DNA from 3 places in the Amycolatopsis sp. lyj-23 genome. Region 1 is predicted to be linked to each of the others. Evidence: riboswitches for the same ligand, from Rfam matches in the RefSeq annotation. Region 1 holds a riboswitch; each other region holds the start of a gene.
The links. Region 1 has a riboswitch for S-adenosylmethionine ahead of ACLJPY_RS42640 (methionine ABC transporter ATP-binding protein). Riboswitches for the same ligand answer to the same signal wherever they lie in the genome.
Positions count from the first base shown of each region.

Region 2: another riboswitch for S-adenosylmethionine. It lies ahead of ACLJPY_RS25465 (aminotransferase class V-fold PLP-dependent enzyme); the one in region 1 lies ahead of ACLJPY_RS42640 (methionine ABC transporter ATP-binding protein).
Region 3: another riboswitch for S-adenosylmethionine. It lies ahead of thrC (threonine synthase); the one in region 1 lies ahead of ACLJPY_RS42640 (methionine ABC transporter ATP-binding protein).

Region 1 is NZ_JAJPWN010000022.1:177,495-187,113, forward strand. Features, by position in the region: gene ACLJPY_RS42615 (fatty acyl-AMP ligase) at 1-557, opposite strand, end outside; gene ACLJPY_RS42620 (adenylate kinase) at 582-1,169, opposite strand; gene ACLJPY_RS42625 (ABC-F family ATP-binding cassette domain-containing protein) at 1,166-2,932, opposite strand; gene ACLJPY_RS42630 (ASCH domain-containing protein) at 2,937-3,344, opposite strand; gene ACLJPY_RS42635 (4-(cytidine 5'-diphospho)-2-C-methyl-D-erythritol kinase) at 3,341-4,303, opposite strand; gene ACLJPY_RS42640 (methionine ABC transporter ATP-binding protein) at 4,373-5,386, opposite strand; SAM riboswitch class I at 5,596-5,686, opposite strand; gene rsmA (16S rRNA (adenine(1518)-N(6)/adenine(1519)-N(6))-dimethyltransferase RsmA) at 5,812-6,648, opposite strand; gene ACLJPY_RS42650 (transglycosylase family protein) at 6,773-8,200, opposite strand; gene ACLJPY_RS42655 (TatD family hydrolase) at 8,410-9,246, opposite strand; gene metG (methionine--tRNA ligase) at 9,256-9,619, opposite strand, start outside.
Region 2 is NZ_JAJPWN010000010.1:146,345-155,963, reverse strand. Features, by position in the region: gene ACLJPY_RS25490 (DUF885 domain-containing protein) at 1-3,149, opposite strand, end outside; gene ACLJPY_RS25485 (AsnC family protein) at 3,283-4,353, shown strand; gene ACLJPY_RS25480 (RluA family pseudouridine synthase) at 4,350-5,279, opposite strand; gene lspA (signal peptidase II) at 5,276-5,872, opposite strand; gene ACLJPY_RS25470 (hypothetical protein) at 6,193-6,789, opposite strand; gene ACLJPY_RS25465 (aminotransferase class V-fold PLP-dependent enzyme) at 6,806-8,140, opposite strand; SAM riboswitch class IV at 8,180-8,294, opposite strand; gene ACLJPY_RS25460 (potassium/proton antiporter) at 8,373-9,619, opposite strand, start outside.
Region 3 is NZ_JAJPWN010000006.1:234,267-243,885, reverse strand. Features, by position in the region: gene ACLJPY_RS17010 (ComEC/Rec2 family competence protein) at 1-989, shown strand, start outside; gene thrC (threonine synthase) at 1,029-2,294, opposite strand; SAM riboswitch class I at 2,308-2,441, opposite strand; gene holA (DNA polymerase III subunit delta) at 2,589-3,569, shown strand; gene rpsT (30S ribosomal protein S20) at 3,997-4,257, opposite strand; gene ACLJPY_RS16990 (DMT family transporter) at 4,575-5,438, shown strand; gene ACLJPY_RS16985 (VOC family protein) at 5,462-5,836, shown strand; gene ACLJPY_RS16980 (class I SAM-dependent methyltransferase) at 5,833-6,453, opposite strand; gene lepA (translation elongation factor 4) at 6,569-8,407, shown strand; gene ACLJPY_RS16970 (Uma2 family endonuclease) at 8,540-9,109, shown strand; gene ACLJPY_RS16965 (hypothetical protein) at 9,117-9,619, opposite strand, start outside.

The DNA.
Region 1 (9,619 bases):
GCCTTGACGTTGGAGTACAGGTTCCCGTAGGTGATCCGCACGGCCTTGGGGTCGGCGGTCGAGCCGCTGGTCAGCTGCAGCAGCGCGGTGTCGCCCTCGTCGGTGACGACGACGTCCGGGAGTGGTTCCGCCGCGGCGAGCTCGGTGATGAGCTTGAACCCGATGCCCTTCTGCTCGAGCACCGGCGCGAGCTGGTCGAACGGCTCGCCCAGCAGCACGAGGTCGGACCCGATCATCCCGAGCACCCGCACGGTGTCCTCGGCCCACTCGGCCAGATCGGTGCGCGGGGTCGGCTGGTGCAGCATGGTGACGCTGCCCCCGGCCAGCCAGACGGCCTGCACGGTCGGCGCGATCAGCACCGGCGCGGCGGCCAGCACCGCCACGGCACCCCCGCGCTCGAACCCCCCGGCCACGAGCCCACCGGCGATCCGCCGCGCTTCGGCGTGCACCTCGGCCCACGTCCGCCGGACCGGCTCCTTCGGCTCCCCGGTGACCATGCCGCGCTGCTGCCCCCGCTTCGTCGCGGTGGCGACGAGCGTGTCCACGAACCTGCTCATAGCGGGAACATTACTGTCTGGGTGTCAACGCCCGCCGAGCAAAGCGGAAACCGGCCCCCGCAGCCAGCGGTCGACTTGGCGTTGCCCCCGCAGCCGGACGACGACGAGACCGGGGTGGCGGTTCTCGTCGATCACCTGCCGGACCCGCCGCCGCATGATCGGGTGGTACCGCCACGCGACCCGGACGATGTGCTCGCGGTCGGTGAAGAACGTGTACAGCGGCCCTTCCACATTGCCCGCAGCGATCTTCGAACCCCGCCCGACGCGGCGCAGCAGCGTACGCCGGACGACCCGGGCCGCCGTCAGCGCACGCGGGTGGTCGAGCCAGACCAGCACTTCGAGCCGGGCGGTCATCCGCTCGCGGACCGCTTCGCCCTGCCACTCGATGGCCCAGACGTCGTTCTCCAGGTACTCGAGGACGTCGGCCTGCCAGGTCTCCCGCACCGTCCAGCCGGGGCCGTGGAAGAACGATTCGAACTCGACGTACGGCACGCCGAGGCGTCCGCACAGCGTGCGCGCGAAGGTCGACTTGCCCGATCCCGCCGGGCCGGCCACGGCGATCCGCCGGAGCTGCCGCACGCCGAGCGGGTCGTCCGCGCCGACGACCCTCATTCCAGCAGCTCGGAGGTCTCCAGCCAGCGGCCCTCGACGTCCTCGATCTCGCCCTGCACGCCCTTCAGCTCCGCGTTCAGCTCCATCAGCTTCGCCGGGTCCGTCGCCGCCGCCAGGAGGGATGCGTGGAGCTTCTGCTCCTTCGCGTGCAGCTGGTCGAGCTTGCGCTCCAGCCTGCCCAGCTCCTTCTGGGCCGCGCGCAGGTCCGCCGCCGACTTCTTCGCCTCGGCCTTCTCCGCCGTCGGCGCCACCGCGGCCGCCGGTTCCTTGGCGAGTGCGCGGCGGTTCAGGTACTCCTCGATGCCGCCCGGCAAGTGGGTGATCCGGCCGTCGCCGAACAGCGCGACGATCGTGTCGCACACGCGCTCCACCAGGTAGCGGTCGTGCGAGACCACGACCATCGTGCCCGGCCAGCCGTCGAGAAGGTCTTCGAGCTGCTGGAGCGTGTCGATGTCCAGGTCGTTCGTCGGCTCGTCGAGCAGCAGCACGTTCGGCTCGGCCATCAGCAGCCGGCACAGCTGCAGCCGACGGCGCTCGCCGCCGGAGAGGGCCGCGACCGGGGTCCACTGGCGGGCCGCCGGGAAGCCGAGCTTCTCGCCCAGCTGCGACGCCGTCATCTCCTGCTTGCCGAACACCACGCGCCCGGCCACCTGCTCGATCGCCTGCAGCACGCGTAGGTCGCCGGGCAGGTCGTCGAGCTCCTGGCGCAGGTGCGCGAGCGCGACCGTCTTGCCCTCGATTCGGCGGCCGGTCGAGCCCTCGACGTCGCCGCCGAGCAGCTTCAGCAGCGACGTCTTGCCCGAGCCGTTGACGCCGACCAGGCCGATCCGGTCGCCCGGCCCGATCCGCCAGGTCACGTGGTCGAGCAGCGTCCGCTCGCCGACCTGGTAGGTCGTGTCTTCCAGTTCCAGCACGGTCTTGCCGAGCCGCCGCTTCGCGAACGCCTGCAGCTCGACGGAGTCGCGCGGCGGCGGGACGTCGGCGATCAGCGCTTCGGCCGCCTCGACGCGGTAGCGCGGCTTCGACGAGCGCGCCTGCGGGCCGCGGCGCAGCCACGCCAGCTCCTTGCGGGCCAGGTTCTGCCGCTTCTCCTCGGCCGTCGCCGCCAGCCGCGCCCGCTCGGCGCGCGCGAAGATCCAGTCGGCGTAACCACCTTCGTACTGCTCGACGCGGCCGTTCGCGACCTCCCACGTCAGGGTGGCGACGGTGTCGAGGAACCACCGGTCGTGCGTGACGACCACGACGGCGATCTTCCGGGCCAGCAGGTGGTCGGCCAGCCAGCGGACACCTTCGACGTCCAGGTGGTTGGTCGGCTCGTCGAGCACGACCAGGTCGAGCTCCCCGGTCAGCGCGGCGGCCAGCGAAACCCGGCGCCGCTCGCCACCGGAGAGGTTGGCCGTCGGCGTGTCCAGCCCGATCGCGGTGATGCCCAGGCCGTCCACAATGGACCGTACACGGGCGTCGGCGGCCCACTCGTGTTCGGCGCCGTAGCGTTCGAGCACGACGTCGCCGACCGTGCTGCCGTCGGGCAGCTCCGTGCGCTGGGTGACCACCGCCATCCGCAGATCACGGACGTGGCTCACCCGCCCCGAGTCCGGTTCGGACAGTCCGGAAAGGACTTCCAGCAGGGTCGTCTTGCCGCCGCCGTTGAGGCCGACGACGCCGATGCGCTGCCCGGCCGCGACGCCGAGGGAAACGCCGTCCAGCAGCGGCTTCACCCCGTAGGACTTGCTCACCGCCTCCAGGTTGACCAGGTTGGCCATCCGCTCAGCCGTTCCTTTCCACGATGACGAACCGAGTCGCCACGACCGGGGTCGTGTCGTCCACGGTGAATTCCGGGTCCTCCAGTGCGGCGCGCACCTCCGCGCCCTGCCAGAACTTCTCGTGCTCGACGCGCCACTCGGCGACGCTCGTGAAGCCCTCGCCTTCGCCGACTGCGTGCTCGATGTCCACTTCGGACAGCGGAAGCACGCGCACCTCGGCGGTTTCGATGACCGCGACCCCGGCACCGGAAGAGTCGAGCACCAGTTCCCGCTCGCCGACCGAAGGCAACGCTTCGCCGGCTCGCTCGTATTCCGCGAGCAGGGCCGAGGTCGTCGTCTTCTCCCCGGCCAGGATCGCCGCGACCAGCTTGTCCCGCAGCGGGCCCGGGAACGCGAACTCCGCGTGCTTCATGCGTGTACCCGCGGCGGCGTCGGCCGGTTCGCGTCGTCGCCGCCGACCACGCGGGCGCCCGGGACCGGGCCGTGGGCCACGCGGACCGTGCGGCACACGCCCGCGCCCGACAGCTCGGCCGCGACCGCCACCGCCGACTGCGCGTCTTCGCAGAGGAACGCGCACGTCGGACCCGAGCCGGACACCGTGCCCGCGAGCGCGCCCGCGTTCACCCCGGCCCGGAGCGTGCGACGCAGGCCGGGGCGCAGCGAGACCGCCGCCGCCTGCAGGTCGTTGCCCAGCAGCAGGGCCAGCTGACGCGGGTCGCCCGAAGCCAGCGCCTCGACGACCGGCGTGTGCGAGCCGATCCGGGGCGGGTTGCCCGCCGCGCGCAGGCGGTCCAGTTCGCCGAACACCTTCGGCGTCGACAGCCCTTCGGCGTCGAAGGCCAGCACCCAGTGGAACGTGTGCCGCGACAGCACCGGGACCAGCTGCTCGCCGCGGCCGGTGCCCAGCGCGGTGCCGCCGTAGAGCGCGAACGGGACGTCGCTGCCCAGGCCGGCGGCGATCTCGGCCAGCTCGTCGCGGGTGACGTCGAGGTTCCAGAGACTGGCCAGCCCGACGAGCGTCGCCGCCGCGTCGGCGCTGCCGCCCGCCATGCCGCCGGCGACCGGGATGCCCTTGCGCAGCACCACCCGGACCTTCGGCTCACCGGTGCGCCCGACGTGCGCGGCCAGCGCCTCGACGGCCCGCCAGGCGAGGTTCTCCGGGCCGGTCGGGACCGAGCCTTCCCCTTCGCCGTAGACCTCGATGCCGGGCTCTTCGGTGACCGCGACGGTCACTTCGTCGGTCAGTGACAGCGCCTGGAACACGGTCACCAGCTCGTGGTAACCGTCTTCGCGCGGGTCGCCGACCGACAGGTGCAGGTTGACCTTGGCCGGGACCCGGACGGTGACTGGGGGCGGAACTACGGCGAGCACCCGACCAGCCTACGTGCCCGCGGAAACGCCCCGATGCGACGTGCGCATCGGGGCGTCTCTCGAGCCGGGTCAGGCGGCCGCGACACCTTGCGGGCCGCGCGCGGTGTGCGTCACGTGGCCGCCGCGCTCGGCGACCCACGCCAGGGCCGCGTCGGCCCGCTCGCCGCGGACACCCAGGCGGAAGCGGCCGACCGGGGTGTCGCCGATGCGGGTCAGGCCGCCGCCGATGGTGGCGAACTCGACGTCGAAGCGGCCCGCGGCCTCCGGCAGCAGCGCACCGACCGAGGCGAAGCCGACCAGCACGACGTCGGCCGAGCGGTCGTAGCGCGCCGTCTGCCCGCGGGTGGTCTCGATGGCCGGCAGCAGCGCCTGCGCGGTGCGGCTGGCCGGGTTCGAGATCAGGTCGAGCACCGTGCCGCGCTCGACGACCGTGCCGTCCTCCAGCACCGCGACGTCGTCGCAGACCCGGCGGACCACGCCCGCGTCCGGCGTCGTGACGACGATGGTGGTCCCCAGCTCCGAACGCGCCCGGTCGAGGACGGCGAGCACCGCGCCGGCCTCCTCCGGGTCGACACCCGCGGTCGGGTCGTCGGCGAGCAGCACCGCGGGCGCCGCCGCCAGGGCCTTCGCGAACGCGACGCGGCGGAGCTGCCCGGCGGACAGCTCGCCGGGACGCTGCGCGGCGCGCTGCGTCAGGCCGACGAGGTCGAGCAGCGAGCCGACCCGGCTGCGGCGCTGCGGGCCGTCGACGCCGAGCTGCTCGAGCGGGGAGGCGATGTTGCCGGCGATGGTGCGCTCGGCGATCAGCTCCGGCTTCGTCGAGACGATGCCGAGCTGACGGCGGATCTCGCGGAGGCGGCGGCCGTCGAGGGTGCCGGTGTTGAGGCCGTCGAGGCGGACGACGCCGCGGTCGGGGCGCTCCTGCAGGGCGATGCACCGGGCGAGGACGGACTTGCCGGACCCGGCGGGGCCGACCACGCCGAACAGCGAGCCCGCCTGGACGTCGACGCTCACGTCCCGCAGCGCGACGACGGAGTTTCCGTTGGTGGCAAAGGTTTTGGACAGGTTTTCGACGGTGATCACGAAGGCTCCAGAAAACGGGGCGCGTGCACGGCACAGCGCCCGGCCGCAAGCGAGTTCCGTCCTGTTCGGACGGTGCGTGAAGAAGAGGTGGACCGGCTGGGACTAGCTCAGTTGGAGCGTCGACACGCGGTCACGGAGCGGCGGCCTTCGTCGACTACGCGACGCCTGGTCAGGAGCAGGGGGCGAGCTACCCTCTTCATCGAAAACGGCCTCCATCGGTCCTGGCGGTAGCACCTGCCCTGCGGAGGGTGGTTGCTGCGACTTCGGCGAGCCAGGTCTCTCAGTCGCTCGGGATGGACGTACTGAGTAAAACCGATCCCGAGGAGCGAAAGCAAGCCCGTTGGGCCAGATCACACGAGTGGAGGTGTCCGGATCGCGGGATCGGGGGCCGCGGGGGCGTATTTTCCGCTTCCACAGTGGAGCGGCTAGCGCGCGGCGGCGATCCGGACGAAGTCGTGCACGTCCAGCTGCTCGCCGCGGGTCCTCGGGTCGATCCCGGCCGCGGTCAGCAGTTCGCCGGCGCGCTCGGCCGACCCCGCCCAGCCCGCGAGCGCGGCCCGGAGCGTCTTCCTGCGCTGTGAGAAGGCGGCGTCCACCAGACCGAAGAGCCGGTCCCGGTCCGCGGACGCCGTCGTGTCGCCGCGTTCGAACGCGACGAGCGCGGAATCGACGTTCGGCACGGGCCAGAACACCGAGCGTGGCACGGCGGCGACCTTGCGTGCGGTGCCGTACCAGGCGAGCTTGACGCTGGGCACGCCGTAGATCCGGCTGCCGGGGCCGGCGGCCATCCGGTCGGCGACCTCGGTCTGCACCATGACGAGCCCGGCCTTCAGGGACGGCACCTCGGCGAGCAGGTGCAGCACGACCGGGACGGCGACGTTGTAGGGCAGGTTGGCGACGAGGGCGGTCGGCTCGCCCAGCTCCGCACGCGTGACGCGCAGGGCGTCGGCGCCGACGACGGTCAGCCGTTCCACGGCTTCGGGGCCGCGCTCGGCGACGGTCTCGGGCAGCCGCTCGGCGAGCTTGGGGTCGATCTCGACGGCGACGACCCGCGCGCCGGTGGCGAGCAGCCCGAGCGTCAGCGACCCGAGCCCGGGCCCGACCTCGAGGACGACGTCGTCTTCGGCGACGTTCGCGAGCTCGACGATCCGGCGGACGGTGTTGGGATCGTGCACGAAGTTCTGCCCGAGCTTCTTGGTCGGCCGGACGTCGAGTTCGGCCGCCAGCCCGCGGATCTCGGCCGGTCCCAGCAGTTCAACCACCGGTGGAGCTTACCCAGGGGGTCGGTTCGCGTACCTGGACGGTCGGTTCGCGTACCTGGCGGGTCGGACGGCATGCGAAACGGCCCCCGTCCGAGGTGGACGGGGGCCGATTTCGAAAACGCTCTCAGGCCTTCTTGCCGCAGACCGGCCAGGCGCTGTAGCTGCCGCCGCGGCCGGCCTTGACCTTCTCCGCGACCGCGATCTGCTGCTCACGCGTGGCCTGGTTCGGCAGCGGGGCGTACTGGTCGCCGCCGTAGGCGTTCCACGTCTGCTTGTCGAACTGGAGGCCGCCGTAGTAGCCGTTGCCCGTGTTGATGGCCCAGTTGCCGCCCGACTCGCACTGCGCGATGCGGTCCCACGCGGAGCCGTCGCCGATGTCCGGGGTCGGGGCCTGCTTCGTGCCGACGTGGACGATCTTCGGCTTCGGCTGGGTGATGACCTGCTCGGAGATGCTCTCCCGGCCGACCTCTTTGCCGTTCTTCTGCGTGACCTTGTAGGTCACCATCTTCTCGCCGGGCGTGCCGGGGTCCTCGACGGAGGTCTTGCCCTTGGCCAGGTCCGGGTCGTCGACGCGCTGCTCGGGCGGGTCGATGCTCTCCTTCTGCGTGACCGTCGAGACGCCGGTGCGGCTGATGTGCACCTCGGCGCCGTCGGTCAGCTTGACGTCCAGACCGCCCTCGGCCTGGTCCTCCGGGCCCAGGGTGAGCTTGTACTCGCCCAGGAACTCCTTCGTCGTGACCGCGGTCGTCTTCACCTGCTTCGGCGCGTTGGCGCCGTCGTACAGGGTGATGTTCTTCAGGGTCTTGATCTCGACGGTGGCGCCCTGCAGCGGCAGCTCGCCGTCCTTCGGCATCGACATCCACGTGCCGGGCTTGTCCAGCTCGGTCATGCCGAGCTGGCCCAGCGCGTCGCCGAGGTGGGTCGCGCGGACCCAGGAGGTGTGCTCCGCGCCGTCGACGATCATCTTGAGCTGGCGGCCGCGCTCGAGCTTGATGACGCCGCCGTCGCCGACCTCCGCCTGCGGGGACGGGGACAGCGAGTCGTGCGCGCCCACGGACAGGCCCGCGTCCTCCAGCACCTCGCCGACGGTGTCGCCGAACGAGTGCACGGTGGTCTGCTGGCCGTCGACGTCGACGGTGATGCTCTTGTTCATCGCCAGCGCGGCCGCGCCGCCGCCGGCGACGCTGATCATGACGCTGAGCACGGCGCCCTTGAGGAAGCGGCGCTTCCAGACCTTGGTGGTCTGGCGGAGGCCCTCGTCCAGAGCCGCACGGCGCGCTTCGGGGGAAGCGGTGCGGTCCTCCTCGAGGCCGTCCGGGATGACGATCGGCGGCAGGTACGTCGTCTCGGCGTTGATCAGCCGGATCAGCTCGTCGACGTCGACGTCGATCTCGGCCATCATCGCGTCGGCGTCCGGGCCGAGCGCGGCGAGGATGTCCTGCTGCGTGATGTTCGGGTCGTCGGAGAAGTCGAGCTGGCCGTATGCCGTGTCCTCGAAATGACCGCGTTCGAGGACGGCGGAGCGCGCTCCAGCCTGTCTGCTACCTGTCACCGGGGATCGTTCCCTTTCACGAGACGACGGTCGGGGGCGCCGTCTCTACGACTGGGCGTGACGTTCGGCAACTGCTGAGCGCAGGTCCGACCGGCACGATCACGGGACAGTAACGGGTCGCGGCGGGTTGCGCAAACACCCCCCGGAGTGTCGTGATCTGGGTCACTCCATCAAGTGGACGATCAAGGAACCCTGATGTCGCAATGCGTTCAACCCGTTGTGACACTGGGGAGTCGGTAGACCCGCTCGGCGGTGGTCCGGACCGCTTCGGCGACTTCGTGGACAGCTTCGCCCCTGAGCGCCGCGAGGTGACGGACGGTGTAAGCGGCGCCGAACGGCTCGTTCGGCCGCCCACGGAACGGGTGGGGGGTCAGAAACGGCGCATCGGTCTCGACGAGGTACTGGTCCGGCGGGCAGAGCCGGGCCGCCTCGTGGAGGCCCTTCGCGTTCTTGAACGTCACCGTGCCGGCGAAGGAAAGGACATACCCCGCGTCGACGCACTTGCGGGCCATTTCCGCGTCGCCGGAAAAACAATGGAAAATTACGGCATCCGGCGCACCCTCTTCGGCCAGGATGCGCAGCACGTCGTCGTGGGCCTCGCGGTCGTGGATCATCAGCGGCTTGTCCAGCCGCTTCGCAAGGTCGATGTGCCAGCGGAACGCCTCCTGCTGGGCGTCGTGCGGCGAGTAGTCCCAGTAGTAGTCGAGGCCGGTCTCGCCGACGGCGACCACCCGGTCGGCCGCCGCCAGGCGTTCCACCTCGGCCCGCTCCGCCTCGCCGAACTCCTTGGTCCGGGTCGGGTGGATCGCGACCGCGGCCCAGACCCGGCGGTCCCAGTTAGCGGCCTCGGTGGCCCAGCGGGCCGAGGCGAGGTCGTCCGCCACCGTGACGACGCGGGCGACGCCGGCGCGCTCGGCGCGGTCGACCATGGCCGTGACATCGGCCGCGGTGACCGCGCCGCACGCGTCGAGATGGGTGTGCGCGTCCACCACCGATACCGGGAGCCGGTCCGGGACCGGCGGCAGCTCGCGCTTCTCGTCACCCATGCAATACCTCTAGTCCTTCGTGATCGGCGCCCACTCCGGGCCGGTTTCGCCGAGCGCCGGGTCGAGCTTGGTGAACAGCGGCGACGGCTTCTGCAGGGGCTTGCCGACCTCGATCGGCGTCGACGCCCACTTCGCCTGCTCGGCCGCGTAGTCACCGGTCAGGATCGGGTTGACCCGGCCGGCGACGTCGAGGTCGTCGACCTCCTTGAGCTCCGGCTGGGCGGCCCACACGCCGGTGCCGCCGAGTGCCTCGTGCACCTTCTGCGCCGAGTGCGGCAGGAACGGCGTCAGCAGCGTGTTGGCGTCGCTGACGACCTGCAGCGCGGTGTGCAACACGGTGTCGCGCCGCGCGGGGTCGTCCTTGAGCTTCCAC
Region 2 (9,619 bases), on a different contig from region 1:
TAGCCGAGCGCCTGCCCTGGCCAGCTGATGTACCGGTCGATTTCGGCTTCGATCTCCAGCCGCGCCATCGGCGTGTTCTCGACCAGGAAGTCGACCGCCTGCTGCCGGCTCCACCCGAGCGCGTGCAGCCCGGTGTCGACCACCAGCCGGCCCGCCCGCATCGAGTCCTGCGTCAGCATGCCCAGCCGCGACACGTCGTCGGAGTACAGACCCATCTCGTCCGCGAGCCGCTCGGCGTAGAGGCCCCAGCCTTCGGCGTAGGCGTTGAACATGCCGATCCGCCGCAGCAGCGGCAGGTCCCGCAGTTCCTGGGCCAGGCTGAGCTGGAAGTGGTGCCCCGGCACGGCTTCGTGGAAGGCGATCGCCTCACTGGTGAACCGCGGCCGCTTGTCGGCTTCGTGGGTGTTCGCGTAGTACGTGCCCGGACGCGTGCCGTCCAGCGACGGCTGGAGGTAGTACGCGATCGTGCCGCTGGCCGCGTCGGCCTCCGGCACCGGCGCGACCTCGCACTTCTCCGCCGGGATGCGCGAGAACCATTGCGGGGCAACGGCTTCCGCGCGGGCGATGGCTTCCCGCGCCGCGGAGAGCAGCTCCTCGCCGTCCCGCCAGCGCAACGCCGGATCGGTGCGCAGGCGCTCGAAGATCTCGGGGAGTTCCGTGGTGCCGAACACCTTCGCGCCCAGCTCGCGGTACTCCCCCGCGAGCTGCTCGATCAGCGCCAGCCCGGTCTCGTGCAGCTCCTGCGCCGTGCGCTCGGTGGTCGTCTCCGCGCGGATCAGGGCGGCGTACCGCTCGGCCCCGCCCGGCACGTGGGAGATGCCCGGTGCCGTGTCGGGCCGCCCGGCCGGCTCCACCTCGGCCCGCAGGAAGTCGCGGTACCGCGCGTACGCCGGGTGGACGACCTCGGCGAGCAGCCTGTCGCGCTCGGCCTCGAAGCCCTCGACGGCCGCGGTCGTGCCCACCTTCAGCGGGTCGGTGTCCGGCGCGGCGAGGTAGCGCTCGATGTACTCGACGCCGACGCGGGCCAGGTACGCCGGCGGCGCCAGCCCTTCGGCCAAGCTCTCGCGCTGCCGCTCGGTCAGCTCGGCGAGGAACGGCTCGATCGCGGCGAGCCGCGCCAGGTAGCCGCGCGCCTTCGTTTCGTCGTCCAGCTGGTAGTACGGCAGGTACATCAGCAGCCCGAGCGCGGGCGCGGTCAGCCCGTCGCTGACCGCGAGGTCGGCGCTGCGCGCGCCCAGCCTGTCGGCCTCGACCTCGGCGGCGGCGATGACGACCTCGCGCGTCACCGCTTCCTCCGGCGTCAGGCCATCGGTGGCCAGCGCTCGCGCCCGGGCCGCGAGGGCGCGGTACGCGGCCCGGAAACGCTCCTGCGCCGCCCGCGTCTGGTCGGCGAGCCGGTCGTGGTCGCCCGGCAGGCCGAGCACCGACGGGTTCAGCGGCTCCTGGTCGAAGGACAGCTCGACGAGCTCGCCCGCCAAGCCGTCGACCGTGTCGCCGTGCCCGGCCACCCACTCGTCGACGACCGTGGCGAGCACCGACAGCGGCAGCGGCCCGCCGGCCAGCACGAGGTCGTGGAACGCGCGGACGTCGAACCGCGAGCCGAGCCGCTGCTCGGCGCGGGTCCGGGCGCGCTGGATCTCCCGGCGCCCCACCAGGTACCCGAGTGCCTGGCCCGGCCACGCGATGTAGCGGTCGACCTCGGTCTCGGCCTCGGCGCGTGCCTCCGGCGTGTGCTCCAGCAGGTAGTCGATCGCCTGCTGACGGCTCCACCCGAGCGCGTGCAGGCCGGTGTCGACCACCAGCCGGCCCGCCCGCAGCGAGTCGCCGGCCAGCATGCCGAGCCGGGCGACGTCGTCGGAGTAGAGGCCCATTTCGTCGGCGAGGCGCTCGCTGTAGAGCCCCCAGCCTTCGATGTACGCGTTGAACATGCCGATCCGCCGCAGCAGCGGCAGCTCGGTGAGCCCCTGCGCGATGCTGAGCTGGAAGTGGTGCCCCGGCACGGCTTCGTGGAACGCGGTCGTCTCGGCCATGTGCCGCAACCGCTCGGTGGCTTCGTGGGTGTTCGCGAAGTAGATCCCCGGCCGCGAGCCGTCGGCGGCCGGGCGCAGGTAGTACGCCGCGGGCGCGCCGGGCGCGACCTCCGCGGGCACCGCTTCGACCGTGCACTGCTGTTCCGGGATCCGGCCGAACCACTTCGGCGCCTCGGCGGCCGCCCGGGCGACGGCCGTACGGGCGGTCTCCAGCAGTTCCCCGGCACTGCGCCAGCGCAGCTCGGGGTCGGTGCGCAGGCGCGTGAAGATCTCCGCGAGGTCGTCGGTGCCGTACACCTTCCGCCCCAGCTCGCGGTACTCGACGGCGAGCGCCTCGATCGTCTCGAGGCCGATCCGGTGCAGCTCCTCCGGCGTGAGCTCGGTGGTCGTGTGCATCCGCGCCAGGCTCGCGTAGGTCTCGGCGCCGCCCGGCAGCCACGAGAGGCCGGGCCGGTCCGCGGGCCGCCCGTGCGGCTTGACCTCGGTGACGAGGAACTCGCGGTACTCGGCGAAGGCCGGCCGGACGACGTCGGCGAGCAGTTCTTCGCGCCGCCGCCCGAACTCCTCGTCCGGGGCAGGCTGGCGGCGCAGCGGGTCCGCGTCGGCGTCGGCGAGGTAGCGGTCGAGGTGCGCGACCGCGGCGTCGACCAGGTGGGCCACCGGGAGCAGGCCGTCGGCGATGCCTTCGGCGTGCCGGCGCGCCGCCTGGCGCAGGTGCTCCGGGATCGCGGCCAGCCGGCCGAGCTGGGCCTCCGCCGCCTCGCCCGCCGTGACCGTCGTCATCGGCAGCGCCATGAGCAGGCCGGCCGCGACGCCGACGGAGAGGTCGGTGACGGTGAACTCGGCCATCCGGCTGTCGATCGCCGCGATGCGGTTTTCGGCCGTGGTGATCAGGACTTCGCGCGTGACGCGGTCCTCGGCCGAAAGGTCGCCGTCCACCAGCGCGCGGGCCCGCTCGAGGAACCCCGACAGCCGCGCCCGGAACGCGCGCTCGGCCTCGGCGGACAGGTCCGCCAGACCGGGCTCCGCCGTCCGGACGCCCAGCAGCGCCGGCGTCAGCGGATCGGCGGCGAAGAGCGCTTCGACGAACTCGTCGGCGAGTTCGGTGACCGCGGTCATGGCAGGACCCCCAGCTTCGGCTGATGTGCTCACGGCCGACCCTAACGGAGATCACCGACAGAAACGCCGAGCCGTTCGCCGGGGGCGGACGGCATCCGGCAGCGCGGATCGGCGAAGCGGTAGCGTTCGAGGGGTGGCCGTGACCGATCCCGTCGACATCCGCCTGCTCGCCGCGCTCGCCGACTTCGGCAAGGTGGCGGTGCACGAGCTGGCGGCCAAGGTCGGCATGGATCCCCGCGAGGTCGCCTACCGGCTGGTCGCCCTCTCCGGCAGCGGGCTCCCGCTGCTCGTCGGCGTCGAAAGCGACCCGAACGGCCTGCGCGCGGCCATCGCCGGCGCCCCGCCGTCGTGGGCGAACCGGCCGCCGCAGCAGTTCCCGCCGCCGTCGCAGCCGGTGCCGCAGCAGCCCTGCCCGCCCATGCCGCCGCCCGTTCCGGGGACGCCTTCGGGGCCGCACAACGTCCAAGGGGTCCCGTCTGGGCCGCACAACGTCCAGGGCGCACCCTCCGGGCCGTACACCGTGCAAGGCGCAGCCTCGGGGCCGTACACCGTGCAAGGCGCACCCTCGGGGCCCTACAGCGTCCAGGGCCCTCCCTCCGGGCCGCACCACGTCCAGGGGACGCCGTCCGGCCGCTACCCCGGCCCGCCGCAGCAGCCGCCCTTCCCACCCCGGCCCGGCCCGCCGCCGGTGCCGCTCGACCCGGCCGTGAGCACGTGGGGCGTCCCGCAGACGGCGTCGTGGGCCCGCGGCGACGAACCCCGGCCCAGCGGGCCCCCGGGCGGCAAGCAGGGCAGGCTCGGTCAGGTCATGGAGACCCAGGGCCTGGAGGGCGAGCAGCTGTCGGTGCAGCTGCTCGAGGTCCAGGACCCGGCCGACTACCTCTTCAGCGCGGCCGGGTACCGCCTGGAGGACGGCGAACGCGCGGTGGTGGTGCACACCGAGATCACCAACCGCGGGCCGATGCCGTTCGCGTCACTGCCGGACAACTACCTCGAACTGCTCGCCGCCGACGGCCGGGCGATCGCCAAGGCGCCGGTGTCGCTGACGTCCCGGCCGCCGCACAAGATCGGCGTCGCACCGGGCGAGACGCTGGGCGGCCACACGGTCTACGTCCTGCCGGACGCCACGCGCGTGGTCTCGGTGCGCTGGAGCCCGCGGCCGGAGCCCGACGAGCGCACGCTGACCTGGGCGATCGAGGACTAGTAGCTTTCCTCGCGCAGGATTTCGAGGGCCTTCGCCAGGTCTTCCGGGTACTCCGACTCGAACTCGACCCAGCGGCCGTCCGCCGGGTGCGCGAACGCCAGGGTCTTCGCGTGCAGCCACTGCCGGCTGAGCCCGAGGTGGCGGGCCAGCACCGGGTCGGCGCCGTAGGTCAGGTCACCCACACAGGGGTGTCGCAGCGCCGAGAAGTGGACGCGGATCTGGTGCGTGCGCCCGGTTTCGAGCTTGATGTGCGCGAGCGACGCCGCCCGGAACGCCTCGACGACCTCGTAGTGCGTCACGCTCGGGCGGCCGCCCTGGACGACGGCGAACTTGTAGTCGTGGCGCGGGTGGCGGTCGATCGGGGCGTCGATCGTGCCGCGCATCGGGTCCGGGTGGCCCTGCACGATCGCGTGGTAGCCCTTGTCGACCGTGCGCTCCTTGAACGCGCGCTTCAGCACGGTGTAGGCGTGCTCGCTCTTGGCCACCACCATCACGCCGGTGGTGCCCGCGTCGAGCCGGTGGACCACGCCCTGGCGCTCGGCCGCGCCCGAAGTCGCGATGCGCAGGCCGGCCGCGGCGAGGCCGCCGACGACCGTCGGGCCGGTCCAGCCCGGGCTCGGGTGCACCGCGACGCCGACCGGCTTCGAAATCACCACGATGTCGTCGTCGTCGTGCAGGATCTGCATGCCGTCGACCGGCTGCGCGACGACCTCGACCGGGTTCGACGGCTCCGGCAGGGTGATCTCCAGCAGGCCACCGCCGGAGAGGCGGTCGGACTTGCCCGCGGGACGGCCGTCGAGCAGCACGTCGCCGGCTTCGGCGAGTTCGGCGACGACCGTGCGGGACAGCCCGAGCAGCTTGGCGAGGCCGGCGTCGACCCGCATGCCGTCGAGCCCGTCGGGCACCGGGAGCATCCGCGAGTTCACGCCTGCTCCTCCGGCGTCTGCCCGGCCTTCTTCTTGTCCTTGGTCGACGTGCCGTCGTAGTCCTTGCCCAGCAGGGACAGCAGCACGATCAGGGCGCCGCCGACGCAGATGGCGGAGTCGGCGATGTTGAAGATCGCGAAGCCCTTGCCGTTCGGGGCGAAGGCCGAGATGAAGTCGACGACGTGGCCCTGCAGCGCGCCCGGCGGCCGGAAGATGCGGTCGGTCAGGTTGCCGGTGGCGCCGGCGAGCACCAGGCCGAGGCCGATCGCCCAGCCGAGCGAACGCAGCCGCCGCGACAGCCAGATGATCGCGATGACCACGGCCAGCGCGACCAGGGCGAGCACCCACGTCATGCCGGTGGCCATCGAGAACGCGGCGCCGGGGTTGCGGATCACCTGCAAGTAGATCAGGCCGCCGAGGACCTTGACCGGCTCCTTGCCTTCCAGGTTGGCGACGACCAGGTTCTTCGTCACCAGGTCGATCGCCCAGAACACGACGGCGACCGCGAACACCCAGCCGACCCGCCGCTTCGGCAGCAGCGGCTTCGCCGGGACCTCCGGGTTTTCGGGGGCGTCGGCGGCCGGGTCGGGCACCGCGTCGGCGGGGGCGGCGGTGTCGGGTTCGGAGTGGCTGGGCTCGGTGCTCACCGGTCCATTGTCCACGGTGCAGCTCAGGCCGCGGCGGGCCCGTCCGGCCGCGGGCGCGGGAGCACGGCGAAGGCAGCCGCCCGCAGCCGCGAGCGCGCCGGGCACGGGGGGCATAAACACCGTCTTGACCAGCGCGAACACTGAGGCCGCGGGAACCAGCGGCGCAGCTTCAGCCGGTACCGGGCGGCCTCGGCGAGCACCACGCGGTGGACACATCGTCCGGGACCTGTTCGACCGTCACCATCAGCAGCGCCGCGGACTCCCGATCACGGCTGGGTCTCGGGCGGTCGGCGCAACAGGGCGGTGAACGCGGCCGCGAGCAGGAGCATCGCCGAGCCGAGCACGCCCACGACGTCGGCCGAAAGCACCACCGCGACCAGGGCGAAACCGGCCGCCGTCAGCAGGACGAACCGGCTGCGTTCGTACGCGGCGAGCAGCAGCAACCCGAGAGTGGCCAGGAGCGGGCCACGCAGGCCGTCGCCGAGCCGGAACTGCCACGAACCGACCAGGTCGAGCAGCGGGAGGGCGAGCAGCACGCCGATCGTGCCGAGGACGAACCGCCCGGTGCGGACGGGCCGCAGCGCGAACGCGTACCAGACCGCCGTGCCGAGGACGACCACGCCGAGCGCGACCAGCCACGCCGGTCCGGCGGGCAGGTCCGCGCCGCCCGAGTAGAAGTCTTCCTGGGTCAGGAACTGTGCGTAGCCGTAGGTCGGCCCGGCCGGGACCGCCGGGCGGAGGAGGAGGTTCGCGGCCTCGTCCTCGGCCCGGCTGCGGCGGGCCAGCAGCCGCGCCGCGGCCAGGCCGACTTCGGCGAAACCCAGCAACGCCAGCGGAAGCCAGATACGCGGCCCTCTCCCCATCGGCCCAGGCTAGCGCTCAGCAGAAGGGCGGCAGCTCCCGCGGGTCGCCGACCGGCGCCCAGCGGCCGTCCACTTTCGCGTACTCCCAGCGGGCTCCGCGGGCGACGATCTGCCGCAGGGCCAGGAGCACGCGGTCGACGTGCTCCTCGGTGCTGCCGAGGCCGAGGCTGACGCGGACGGCCTGCTGCCCGTCGCCGCCGGTGACGCCGATCAGCCGCTTCGCCGCGATGTGGGCGCAGAAGGCGCCGTCGCGGACGCCGATGCCGTACTCGGCCGACAGCACCGCCGCGAGCCAGCCCGGGTCGAAGCCGTCGACGACGAAGCTGAGGGTGCCCACGCGGTCGACCGGTGCGTCGAACAGCCGCAGTTCGGCGCAGCCCGGGATGCTCTCCAGCCCCTTGCGCAGCCGGGTGAGCAGGGCCTGTTCGTGCGCCACGACCGCGTCCCAGTTGCGGCTCAGCGTTTCGCACGCGACGCCGAGCGCGTACACGCCGACGGTGTTGGGCGAGCCGGCTTCGTGGCGCTCCGGCCCGGTGTTCCAGACGACGGCGTCTTCGGTGACGAGCTTGGTCGCGCCGCCCCCGGCGAGGTACGGGCGGGCCGCGCGCAGCCAGTCGGCGCGGCCGATCAGCGCACCCGCGCCGAAGGGCGCGTACAGCTTGTGGCCGGACAGGGCGACGTAGTCGACGTCCAAGTCCTTGATCGAGATCCGGCGGTGCGGGGCCAGCTGGGCGGCGTCGAGCGCGATACGAGCGCCGTGTTTCCGCGCCACGGCGGCGATTTCGGCCACCGGCAGCAGCTCACCGGTCACATTGGACGCTCCGGTGACCACGACCAGCCGCGGTCCCTGCGGGGCGTCGGCGAGGGCTTCGTCCACCGCGGCCACCGCGGCGAGGCGGGTGCGCGGGGTCGGGATCCGGCGCACGTTCGGGCCCGCCCACGGCAGCAGGGCGGCGTGGTGCTCGGTGTCGAACACGACCACGGTGGTGTGCCGGGGCAGGCTACGCGCGAGGAGGTTGAAGGAGTCGGTGGTGTTGCGGGTGAACACGACCGTGTCGGTCCGCCGCGCACCGACGAACCGGCGCAGCACGTCCCGGGTGCGCTCGTAGAGCTTGGTGGAGACCTGCGAGGCGAACCCCGCCCCGCGGTGGACGCTGGCGTACCAGGGCAGGAACTCGTCGACCTTCGCGCGGACGGCGTCGAGGCAGGGGGCGCTCGCAGCGTGGTCGAGGTTGGCGTACCCGATGTCCCCGCCGGTCACCAGCGGGACGCGCAGCGCGGCACCCGCGACGCCCGGGATTTCCTGCGGTGCAACGGTTTCGGGCTGGGTGCGGTCGATGGCGAGAGTCATCGGGAGCCTCCTCGGCGATCCGGGGGACCCCCGGCGAGGGGCCCGCGCTTGCCCGTCGCACGGCGCGACCGGCCCGGTCTTCACCCGGGGCACCCCACCGCGGTAGGAGGGTTGCCGGCCAGCAAGCCGGGGCTTCGCGCTGGCACTCATGACCTGGTTCGAAAGGTAACCGAACGCGCGCCCGGCCGCCAACCCCCGTCGCACATTCTGAGACGCCGGTCACAGAGGGTGCTCAGAGGCCGGCCTCGCCCCGCCAGCGGGCCAGGCGCCCGGCCCGGTCGACGGCGCGCAACCGGCGCTCGACGGCGTCGCGGACGGCGCTCGTCGTCACGACCAGCAACTGGTCGTTCTCCTGCAGCCGGCTGGTCTTCTGCGGCGTGAAGCCCGCGCCGGCGCGGACCACCAGGCTGATCGTCGCCCCGACCGGCAGCCGCAGCTCGGACAGGTACACGCCGTGCATCTTCGACCCCGGCTGGATCCGGACCTGCAGCAGTTCGGCGCCCAGCTCGTCCAGCGGCGCGGAGTCGACCTCGATCTCGTGCGCCTCGGACTTCTTGGCCAGGCCGAGGCGGCGCGCGAGCGGCCCGAGCGTCGCGCCCTGAACCAGCGTCAGCACGATGACCAGCACGAACACCGCGTCGACCAGCCGCTGCGCCCCCGGCAGGCCGTGCGACAGCGGGATCATCGCGAGCACGATCGGCACGGCGCCGCGCAGCCCGGCCCACGAGAGGAACGCCTGTTCCCGCCACGGCAGCCGGAACGGGAGCATGGACGCCACGACGGAGATCGGCCGCGCCAGCAGCAGCACGACGGCGCCGGCGACCAGGCCCGGCACGATGGCGTCGAGCAGGCGCCCCGGCGAGGCGAACAGCCCGAGCAGCACGAACAGCCCGATCTGCGCCAGCCAGCCCAGGCCCTCTGCGAACGAGAGCGTGTCCGACCGGTGCGGCAGCCGCGAATTGCCGAGCACCAGCGCGGCGACGTAGGTGGCGAGCAGCCCGGACGCGTGCAGCAGCTGCCCGGACGAGTACGCCACGACGCACACCGCGACCGTGGCGAGCGGGTAGAGGCCGGTCGCCGGCAGCGCGGCCCGGCGCAGCGCGAAGCCGCCGAGCCAGCCGAAGGCCAGTCCGATGGCGAGGCCCGCGGTCAGCTCGTAGAGCACCAGCAGCGGCAGCGTCCAGTCCACAGTGGTGCCTTCGGCCAGCACCACGACGGCGATGTAGGCCGGTGCGTCGTTGATGCCCGACTCGAGTTCGAGCGCGCCGGTGAGCCGTTTTCCGATCCCGGCGGTGCGCAGGACGGAGAACACCGCGGCCGCGTCGGTGGAGGCGAGCACCGCGCCCCACAGCAGCGCCAGCCGCCAGTCGAGGCCCAACAGCCAGTGCAGGGCCGCGCCGGTGACCGCGACGCTGACCACGACGGCCACTGTGGACAGTGCGATTCCGGTGCCCAGCGCGGGTTTCACCGCCGACCACC
Region 3 (9,619 bases), on a different contig from region 1:
GCTACGGCGCCAGGGCGCCGGGCGCGGTCATCGCGTGGCCCGGTGGCTGGGTGGGCGGTCTGCTGGCCGCCGGCGTCCTCGTGGTGCTGGCGCTCGCGGTCCGGCACCGGCGGGTGCGGGTGCTGATGGCGCTGCTCGTCGTCGGCGGGCTGCTGGTGTTCGTACCGGTCCGGGTGCTGGCGCCGGCGTGGCCGCCGCGGAACTGGGCGATGGTCGAGTGCGACGTCGGCCAAGGCGACGCGGTCGTGCTGGCGACCGCCGATCCCGGGCGGGCGGTCGTCGTGGACACCGGGCCCGAGCCGGGGCCGGTCGACGAGTGCCTGCACCGGCTGGGGGTCGACCGGATCCCGCTGCTGGTGCTGAGCCACCTGCACGCCGACCACATCGGCGGCCTCGCCTCGGTCTTCGACGGCCGTGCGGTCGGCGCGATCGCCCTCGGCCCGGGCCGGTCGCCGGCGTGGGCGTGGCGGCAGGTCGCTGCGGAAGCCGCCCGGCAGGCGGTGCCGCTGGTCGAGCTGAACCCCGGCGAGCGGCTGGACTGGCCCGGCCTGGCGCTCGACGTCCTGGGGCCGCGGTACGTCCCGGCCCGGGCGGTCGAGCAGCCGGACGGCACGACGATCAACAACAGTTCGGTGGTGCTGCGGGCGAACACCCCCGCGGGCCGGATCCTACTGACCGGCGACGTCGAACTGGCCGCGCAGTCGGACCTGCTGGCCGACATCGGAGATCTGAGAGCGGAGGTGTTGAAGGTGCCCCACCACGGCAGCCGTTACTCGCTGCCGGCGTTCCTCGCGGCGGTGGCCCCACGGGTAGCGATGGTCAGCGTGGGCGCAGGAAACAGTTACGGGCATCCAAGCAAGTCCACATTGGACACTTTGGCAGCGCTGGGTGCGCGGGTGACCCGCACCGACGTGGACGGCGACACCGCGGTGGTTGCCGGAACGGCGATAGCCCGCCGCGGCGAGCCCCGCGGGCCGCCGCGGCGCTGAGCGCCCGGGGCGGGCCGAACGCCCGCCCCGGGCGGCGGCTCAGTAGCCGAGCGCCTTGTTCACGGCCGCGGCCGAGGGCGGCAGGGTGGCCTTCGGGCCGACGTGGTTCTCGATCGCGTCGAGGGTCTTGAGGCCGTCGCCGGTGATCAGCAGCACCGTCTCGGCGTCCGGGTCCAGCTTGCCCGTCTCGACCAGCTTCTTCGCCGTGGCGACGGTGACCCCGCCCGCCGTCTCGGTGAAGATGCCCTCGGTGCGGGCCAGCAGGCGGATGCCCTCGACGACCTCTTCGTCGGAGACGTCCTCGATCGCGCCGCCGGTGCGGTTGACGATGTCGAGCACGTACGGGCCGTCGGCCGGGTTGCCGATCGCCAGCGAGCGGGCGATCGTGTCCGGCTTCACCGGCTGGACCACGTCGTGGCCCTCGCGGAACGCGGCCGACACCGGCGAGCAGCCGGTGGCCTGCGCGCCGAACACCTTGTACGGGCTGGCGTCCACCAGGCCGAGCTGGCCCAGCTCGCGGAAACCCTTGTCCACCTTGGTCAACTGCGAACCGGAGGCGATCGGGACGACGATCTGCGGCGGGATGCGCCAGCCGAGCTGCTCGGCGACCTCGAAGGCCAGCGTCTTCGAGCCCTCCGAGTAGTACGGCCGGACGTTCACGTTGACGAACGCCCACTTCGGGTGCTCGCCGGCGAGTTCGGTGGCGAGGCGGTTGACGTCGTCGTAGTTGCCGTCGATGGCGAGGAGGTCGCCGTCGTACACCGCGGTGGTGAGGATCTTGGCGCGCTCGAGGGTCTTCGGGATCAGCACGACCGACCGCCAGCCGGCGCGGGCCGCCGCGGCGGCCGTCGCGTTGGCCAGGTTGCCGGTCGACGGACACGCGAGCACCTCGAACCCGAACTCGCGGGCCGCGGCCAGCGCGACGGCGACGACGCGGTCCTTGAAAGAGTGCGTCGGGTTGCCGGTGTCGTCCTTGACCCACACGCGCTTGAGGCCGAGTTCCTTGGCGAGGCGGTCGGCGCGGACCAGCCGCGTCGCGCCCGGCTCGGTGTTCGGGATCTCTTCGACGTTGGAGGGAACGGGAAGGAGCTTCTTGTAGCGCCAGATGTTCTTGGGGCCGGCCTCGATGTCTTCGCGGCGGACGCGGCCGAAGTCGTAGGCGACCTCGAGCGGCGAGAAGTCTTCGGCGGAGACGAATTCCGGGGCGAGCGGCTGCCGGTGGCCCTCTTCCTTCGACACCAGTTCGACGGCGGGACCGAGATCCGGGGTCTTGGTGGTGGAGGTCGTGCCGAGGGTGGCGGTCATCGCGAGGTTCCTTTCCTCATCTGTCCCGCCGAAGCGGGCCGGAATTGGCACCGTGGTCGTCAGCTATCCCGCGATCGCGGGATGACAGGCTGTACGCCGGTTGCCGGGGCTTCGTCGGGCCGTTCCCTCTGCCCCTCTGGATGAGCGGTATTCGGTTGTCGGTGCGCGCACGCCGGATCTCCCGGGGCGGGCTGCCTCGGCTACACCGTACGACATCGCGCTCGCACCGTGCCACGGTGGCCGCCCGACATCACCGGAGCGGGGGCACGGAAGCGCAAGTGAGAAGATTCCCGGGTGACCGCGCAAGCCACCGCCCCGGCCCCGCTGCAGCTGGTGCTGGGGGAGGAAGAACTGCTGATCGAGCGGGCCGTCCGCGAGACGCTCGCCGCCGCCCGCGAGACGGACGCGACCGCGGAGCTCACCCGGGTCCGGGTGTCCGATCTCACAGCCCCCGAGCTGGCCGAACTCGTCAGCCCGTCGCTGTTCAGCGAAGGGCGGGTGATCGTCCTCGAGTCGGCGCAGGACATCTCGCAGGAACTCGCCGACGCCGTCACGGCGTACCTGAAGGACCCGGCGGACGGGGTCGTGCTCATCGTCGTGCACACCGGCGGCGGGCGCAGCAAGGCGGGCAAGTCGCTCCCGGCGGTGCTGAAGAAGGCCGGCGCCGAGATCACCGAGTGCCCGAAACTGACCAAGCCGGCCGAGCGCGAGCAGTTCGTGCGCCACGAGGTGCGCCGGGTGGGCGGCAAGATCGACCCGGCGGGTGTGGCCGCCCTGCTCGACGCAGTGGGCTCCGACCTGCGGGAACTGTCCTCGGCGGCCACGCAGCTGGTCGCGGACACGGGCGGGGCGGTCGACGCCGACGCGGTCCGCCGCTACCACCGCGGCCGCGCCGACGTGACGGGCTTCGCGGTCGCGGAGAAGGCGGTCGGCGGCGACCGCGCGGCGGCGCTGGAGTCATTGCGCTGGGCGATGCAGCTGGGCGTCCCGCACGTCCTGGTCGCCGACGCGCTGGCCGACGCCGTCCGCACGATCGCCCGGGTCTCCGGCGCGGGCCGCGGCAACCCGAACCAGCTGGCGGGCGAGCTCGGCATGCCGCCGTGGAAGATCCGCAAGGCGCAGGGCCAGTCCCGCGGCTGGAACCCCGACGGCCTGGCCACGGCGATGCGCGTGGTCGCGCGCCTGAACGCCGAGGTCAAGGGCGTGGCGGCGGACCCGGGCTACGCCCTGGAGCGCGCGGTCCTCGAGGTGGCGGCAGCCAAGGGCGACCGCTGACCGTCGAGGGTGTCGGCGGACCCGGGCTATGCGCGGCGCAGGCGACGCTGATCGCTCCGCGGCGCCGAGTCGGGCAGCATCGCGGCCGGGGTGTACGGCGGCAAGCGGTGCTCAAGCTGGCGGCGGCCAAGCACGACCGCTGGTCGCCACGGGCGGCGCCGAGTCGGGCAGCATCGCGGCCGGGGTGTACGGCGGCGGACCCGGGCTACGCGCGGCGCGGGCGACGCTGACCACCGCGAGCGGCGCTGAGCCGAGCAGCATCGCGCCCGGGATGTACGGCGGCAAGCGATGCTCAAGCTGGTGGCAGCCAAGGGCGACCGATGATCACCGCGAGCGGCGCCGACCCGACCACATCGGCCGCGCACTCGAGCCCCGGACACGAAGAAGGCCCCGGCCGAAGCCGGGGCCTTCCCAGAAATCAACCAGCTCAGAGCGCGTTGACGCGCTTCGCGAGCGCCGACTTCTTGTTGGCGGCCTGGTTGGCGTGGATGACGCCCTTCGAGACGGCCTTGTCCAGCTTCTGGGCGGCGTCGCGCTGCAGCTCGACGGCCTTGGCCTTGTCGCCGGCCTCGGCGGCTTCGCGGACCTTGCGGATCGCGGTCTTCACCGAGGACCGGATCGCCTGGTTGCGCTGACGCGCCTTCTCGTTCGTCGTGATGCGCTTGATCTGCGACTTGATGTTGGCCATAGGGCAACTCCTGTTTCACTCGGTGAGATCGCCGCCGCGCTGAAGTGGCCCCGCGGAACGCGGGTTTCCTCCATGACGGAATGCCGCACGGGCAGCGAGCGTCCACTTTAACAGCCGGGCCGGAGCCGGGAGTACGGTGGGTGACGGTAGTGCCTAGGGTTCCGTCGCCGGTCCGCGTTCCAGCACCCCCACAACCAGGGCCGGCGGGGCTGGTCCGAGCGGCACCGTCGGCGGGCCCGGACGGCCGGTCGTTCATCTGAGGGGGCAAAAGCCTGGAGGACCCGGTTTTCGCGCGCGCGAAAACCCGAAGGGGTCCCGTGAACGCCACCGCCTTGTCCTTCGTCCTCGTCGCCGCCGTCGTGCACGCCGCCTGGAACCTCGCCGCCAAGCGGATCTCCTCCGGGGGCACGCAGTTCGTCTGGCTCTACTACACCGTCTCCGCCGTCTTCCTGCTGCCGGTGACCGTCGTGCTGCTCGTCGCCGAGCCCCACCGTCCACAGTGGAGCTGGCTGCTCGCCGCCGTGGTCACCGCCGTCCTGCACGTCGCTTACGGCGTCGTGCTGCAGCGCGGGTACCGCGTCGGCGACCTCTCCGTCGTCTACCCCGTCGCGCGCGGGACCGGGCCCTTGCTGTCGGTGCTGGCCGCCGTCGTCCTGCTCGGGGAACACCCCGGCCCGCTGGGCCTGCTCGGCGCCTTCCTGGTCGTCGCCGGGGTGCTGGTGATCAGCACCGGGCGCCAGGCGAAGGACCCGCAAGCGGTGAAGGCCGGCGTCTTCTACGGCTTGCTGACCGGCGCGGTCATCGCCGGCTACACGCTCTGGGACGCGCACTCGGTGACCGGCCTCGGCGTGCCGCCGGTCGTCTACTTCGGCCTCGGCTCGGTCCTGCAGAGCGTCCTGCTCCTCCCGCGCGCACTGGCCGACCGGGCCGAAGTGACGCGGATCTGGCGCGACCAGCGCCGCGAGGTCCTCGTCGTCGCCGTCCTGTCGCCGATCGCCTACATCCTGGTGCTCTTCGCCCTCACCATGGCGCCGGTCAGCCTGGTCGCGCCCGCCCGGGAGCTGAGCATCGTCATCGGTGGGATCGCCGCGTGGCTGGTGCTGGGCGAGCGGGACGCCGTCCGGCGGCTCGTGGGGTCGGTGATCGTGTTGTCCGGCATCGCGGCGATTGCGGCCGCCTGAGCCCGTCCGGTAGGGATGGGCGGATGGAGATCCTGAAGAGCCGGCTGCTGATCCGCCCGCGTGACGCCGCCGCGTCCACGGCGTTCTACCGCGACACCCTCGGCCTGGCCGTGGAGCGGGAGTTCCCCGGGGGCACGGTCTTCTTCCTCGGCCACGGCTCGCTGGAGGTCTCCGGTTCCGGGGAGACGGGCGCCTCACCCGATCTGGTGCTCTGGCTGCAGGTCCGTGACCTCGCCGGCACCCTCGCCGACCTCAAGGCCAAGGGCCTGGAGCCGGTGCGGGACGCGCAGCGCGAGCCGTGGGGCCTCGACGAGGCCTGGATCGCCGATCCGGACGGCACGCGCATCGTGCTGGTCGAGGTGCCCGAGGGCCACCCGATCCGCACGGACACCCGCTAGGCGGGCTTGACCGCGCGCAGCTGCGCGGCGAGCGCGGTGAACCCCGGCGGCTCCCAGGTCCAGGTCTGCAGGTCGGCGAAGCCCGCGGCGGCCGCTTCGTCGGCCAGGACGTGCCTGCTCACCGGTAGCCACTTCTCGTGCGCGGACAGCAGCAGCCGGCCACCCGGGCGCAGCACGCGGAACAGCTCGGCGAAGCCGGCCGCGCGGTCCTCCCACAGCATGACGTTGTTCACGCTCAGCACGACGTCCACGGACCCGTCGGGCTCGCCGGTGTGCGCCGCCGACCCTTCGCGCAGCTCGGCGCGGTCGCCGCAGCGCTCGTGGCACAGGGTGAGCATCTCGGGGGAGGGGTCGACGCCGACGGCTCGCCCGGCCAGGCGCGCGGCGGCCGCCAGGCCGACGCCGGGGCCGGGCCCGACGACCAGGACGGTCTCGTCCGGCTCGATCTTCGCCAGGTCGACGACGCGGTGTTCGGTGGCGGCGTTGCCGCGGGCCATGACCCAGCCGCCGAGGCGGCCGAGCGCGCCGGAGGGGTGACCGAACGTCCGGTCGAGTACGCGGGCGAACCCGCTGGTCTCCGGCTGGGGAGGGGGTGCCGGCTGGTGCTCAGTGCTCATACTTCGAGGGCACCACGGATCGCGGAACCCCGCATCGGGGATGACCCCCACCCGCACCCGGAGGGCCATGGGAACATAGAGGTGGCCATCCCCGACTTTCCGAGGACTCATTCGAGTGACGACGTTCGCCGACACCACCTTCACGCCGCCGGAGCTCATCCGGAACTTCTGCATCATCGCGCACATCGACCACGGCAAGTCGACCCTGGCCGACCGCATGCTGCAGCTCACCGGCGTGGTGGAAGAACGCGCCATGCGGGCCCAGTACCTCGACCGGATGGACATCGAGCGCGAGCGCGGCATCACGATCAAGGCGCAGAACGTCCGGCTGCCCTGGCAGGTCGACGGGCAGGACCACGTCCTGCACATGATCGACACGCCCGGCCACGTCGACTTCACCTACGAGGTCTCCCGCGCCCTGGAGGCGTGCGAAGGCGCGATCCTGCTGGTCGACGCCGCGCAGGGGATCGAGGCCCAGACGCTGGCCAACCTCTACCTCGCGCTGGAGAACAACCTCCAGATCATCCCGGTGCTGAACAAGATCGACCTGCCGTCGGCCGACCCCGACAAGTACGCGGGTGAGCTCGCCCACATCATCGGCTGCGAGCCCGAGGAGGTCCTGCGGGTCTCGGCCAAGACCGGCATGGGCGTCGGCGAGCTGCTGGACGAGGTCGTCAAGCAGGTCCCGGCTCCGCAGGGCGACGCCGACGCGCCGGCCCGCGCGATGATCTTCGACTCGGTCTACGACACCTACCGCGGTGTCGTCACCTACATCCGGGTGGTCGACGGCAGGATCACCCCGCGCGAGCGGATCCGGATGATGTCCACCGGCGCGACCCACGAGCTCCTCGAGGTCGGGATCATCTCGCCGGAGCCCAAGCCGAGCAAGGGCCTCGGCGTCGGCGAGGTCGGGTACCTGATCACCGGCGTGAAGGACGTCCGCCAGTCGAAGGTCGGCGACACCGTGACGGCGGAACGCCACGGCGCGAAGGAGCCGCTGGCCGGCTACCGCGAGCCGAAGCCGATGGTCTACTCGGGCCTGTACCCGGTCGACGGCTCCGACTACCCCGAGCTGCGCGAGGCCCTGGACAAGCTCCAGCTGAACGACGCGGCGCTGGCGTACGAGCCGGAGACGTCGGTGGCGCTGGGCTTCGGCTTCCGCTGCGGCTTCCTCGGCCTGCTGCACCTGGAGATCACCCGCGACCGGCTCGAGCGCGAGTTCGGCCTCGATCTGATCTCGACGGCGCCGAACGTCATCTACCGGGTGGTGCTGGAGGACCGCAGCGAGGTGGTCGTGACCAACCCGTCCGACTGGCCGACCGGGTTGAAGATCGCCGAGGTGCACGAGCCGGTGTCGAAGGTCAGCATCCTCGCGCCGTCGGAGTTCGTCGGCACGATCATGGAGCTGTGCCAGGCCAAGCGCGGCACCCTGCTCGGCATGGACTACCTGTCCGAGGACCGCGTCGAGCTGCGCTACAACATTCCGCTGGCGGAAATCATCTTCGATTTCTTCGACACGTTGAAGTCGCGTACGCGCGGTTATGCGTCTCTCGATTACGAAGAGGCGGGCGAGCAGATCTCGGAACTGGTCAAGGTGGACATCCTGCTGCAGGGCGAAACCGTGGACGCGTTCTCGGCGATCGTGCACAAGGATGCCGCCTACGGCTACGGCAACCGGATGGCGACGCGGCTGCGCGAGCTGATCCCGCGCCAGCAGTTCGAAGTCCCGATCCAGGCGGCGGTCGGTTCCCGCATCATCGCCCGCGAGACGATCCGCGCCATCCGCAAGGACGTCCTCGCGAAGTGCTACGGCGGTGACATCTCGCGGAAGCGCAAGCTGCTGGAGAAGCAGAAGGAAGGCAAGAAGCGGATGAAGACCGTCGGCCGGGTCGAGGTGCCGCAGGAGGCCTTCGTCGCCGCACTGTCCACTGAGGACTCCGGCAAGAAGAAGTAACTGTTCTGTCGATGTGACAGTGGCGCCCATATTCACGCGGTGGCGTGAATATGGGCGCCGAACTCGTGTTCGACGTGGTTTCTGTCGGTGCTCTCTGGTTTCCTCTGGTGTGAAGAGCGAAAGGAGAGCACCATGACGGTCATGGCTGACATCGAGCATCCCGCCGATTCGGGCCCCCTGACGGTGCAGGACCTCGAGGGGATGCCGGACGATGGCCGACGTTACGAACTCATCGACGGGGTGCTCATCGTGAGCCCCGCGCCCGGTCGAAGACACCAGAAGGTCGTGATGATGCTCGCGAGGGTTCTCGAGGACGCATCCCCGGCTGAGTACGACGTGCTCGTCGCGCCGTTCGCGGTGCACTCGGGTGACAAGATCGAGCTCCAGCCGGACGTCCTGGTTGGCTTGGACGAGGACTTCACGGACAAGGACCTCCCGGCGCCACCAGTGCTGGCGGTCGAGGTGCTGTCGCCCAGCACGGCGCTCTACGACCTGAATCTCAAGAAGGCGGCCTACGAACGGCTCGGGACCGGCAGCTACTGGGTGATCGATCCGGAGGAACCCGAGCTCACCGTGTTCGAGCTGGACGAGGAGGGTCACTACCACCAGGTGGCCAAGGCGGCGGGCGACGAGGTCTTCGAGGCAGAGCGGCCCTTCTCGGTGCGGATCGTGCCACGGGAGCTGCTGGGCAGGCTGGCCTGACCCCTCCTCAGCGGTCCCGGAGCCGGGGTGCGCCGCGGAGCTGGGCGTGCAGCTGCCGGTGGCGCAGCTCCTTGCGGAGCCGGTCGAGCACCGCGTCGAACAGGGCCGGCGGGAGGATCGCCGTCTGCTCGAACTGCCTCCGTTGCGGCGGCGCCGGCTCGAGTTTGCCTCGCGGTGCGTAACGCTGCACCGAGCTTTCGATGCCGCCGCCGGTGACCAGGTCGACCCAGAGGGCGTCGCGCAGGTAGCCGTCGCCGAAGCGGGCCGAACGGCGGACCGTCACTTCCGCGATCTCCGGCCAGGGCACTAGGCGTGTGCTGAGCGTGCCTGCGGGCAGGCGGAGGCCCTCGTTGCCGATCGTGAGGTCGCGCAGGCCCTCGAAGCCGCGCTTGAGGTCGCGGGCGCGGGAGACGCGGTAGGCGACGACAGCGGCGAGCACGGTCGCCGCGTAGGCGCCGCCGATCAGCCACGGCGAGAGGCCGCGCACGAGCCCGGTGGCGAGTGTCGCGC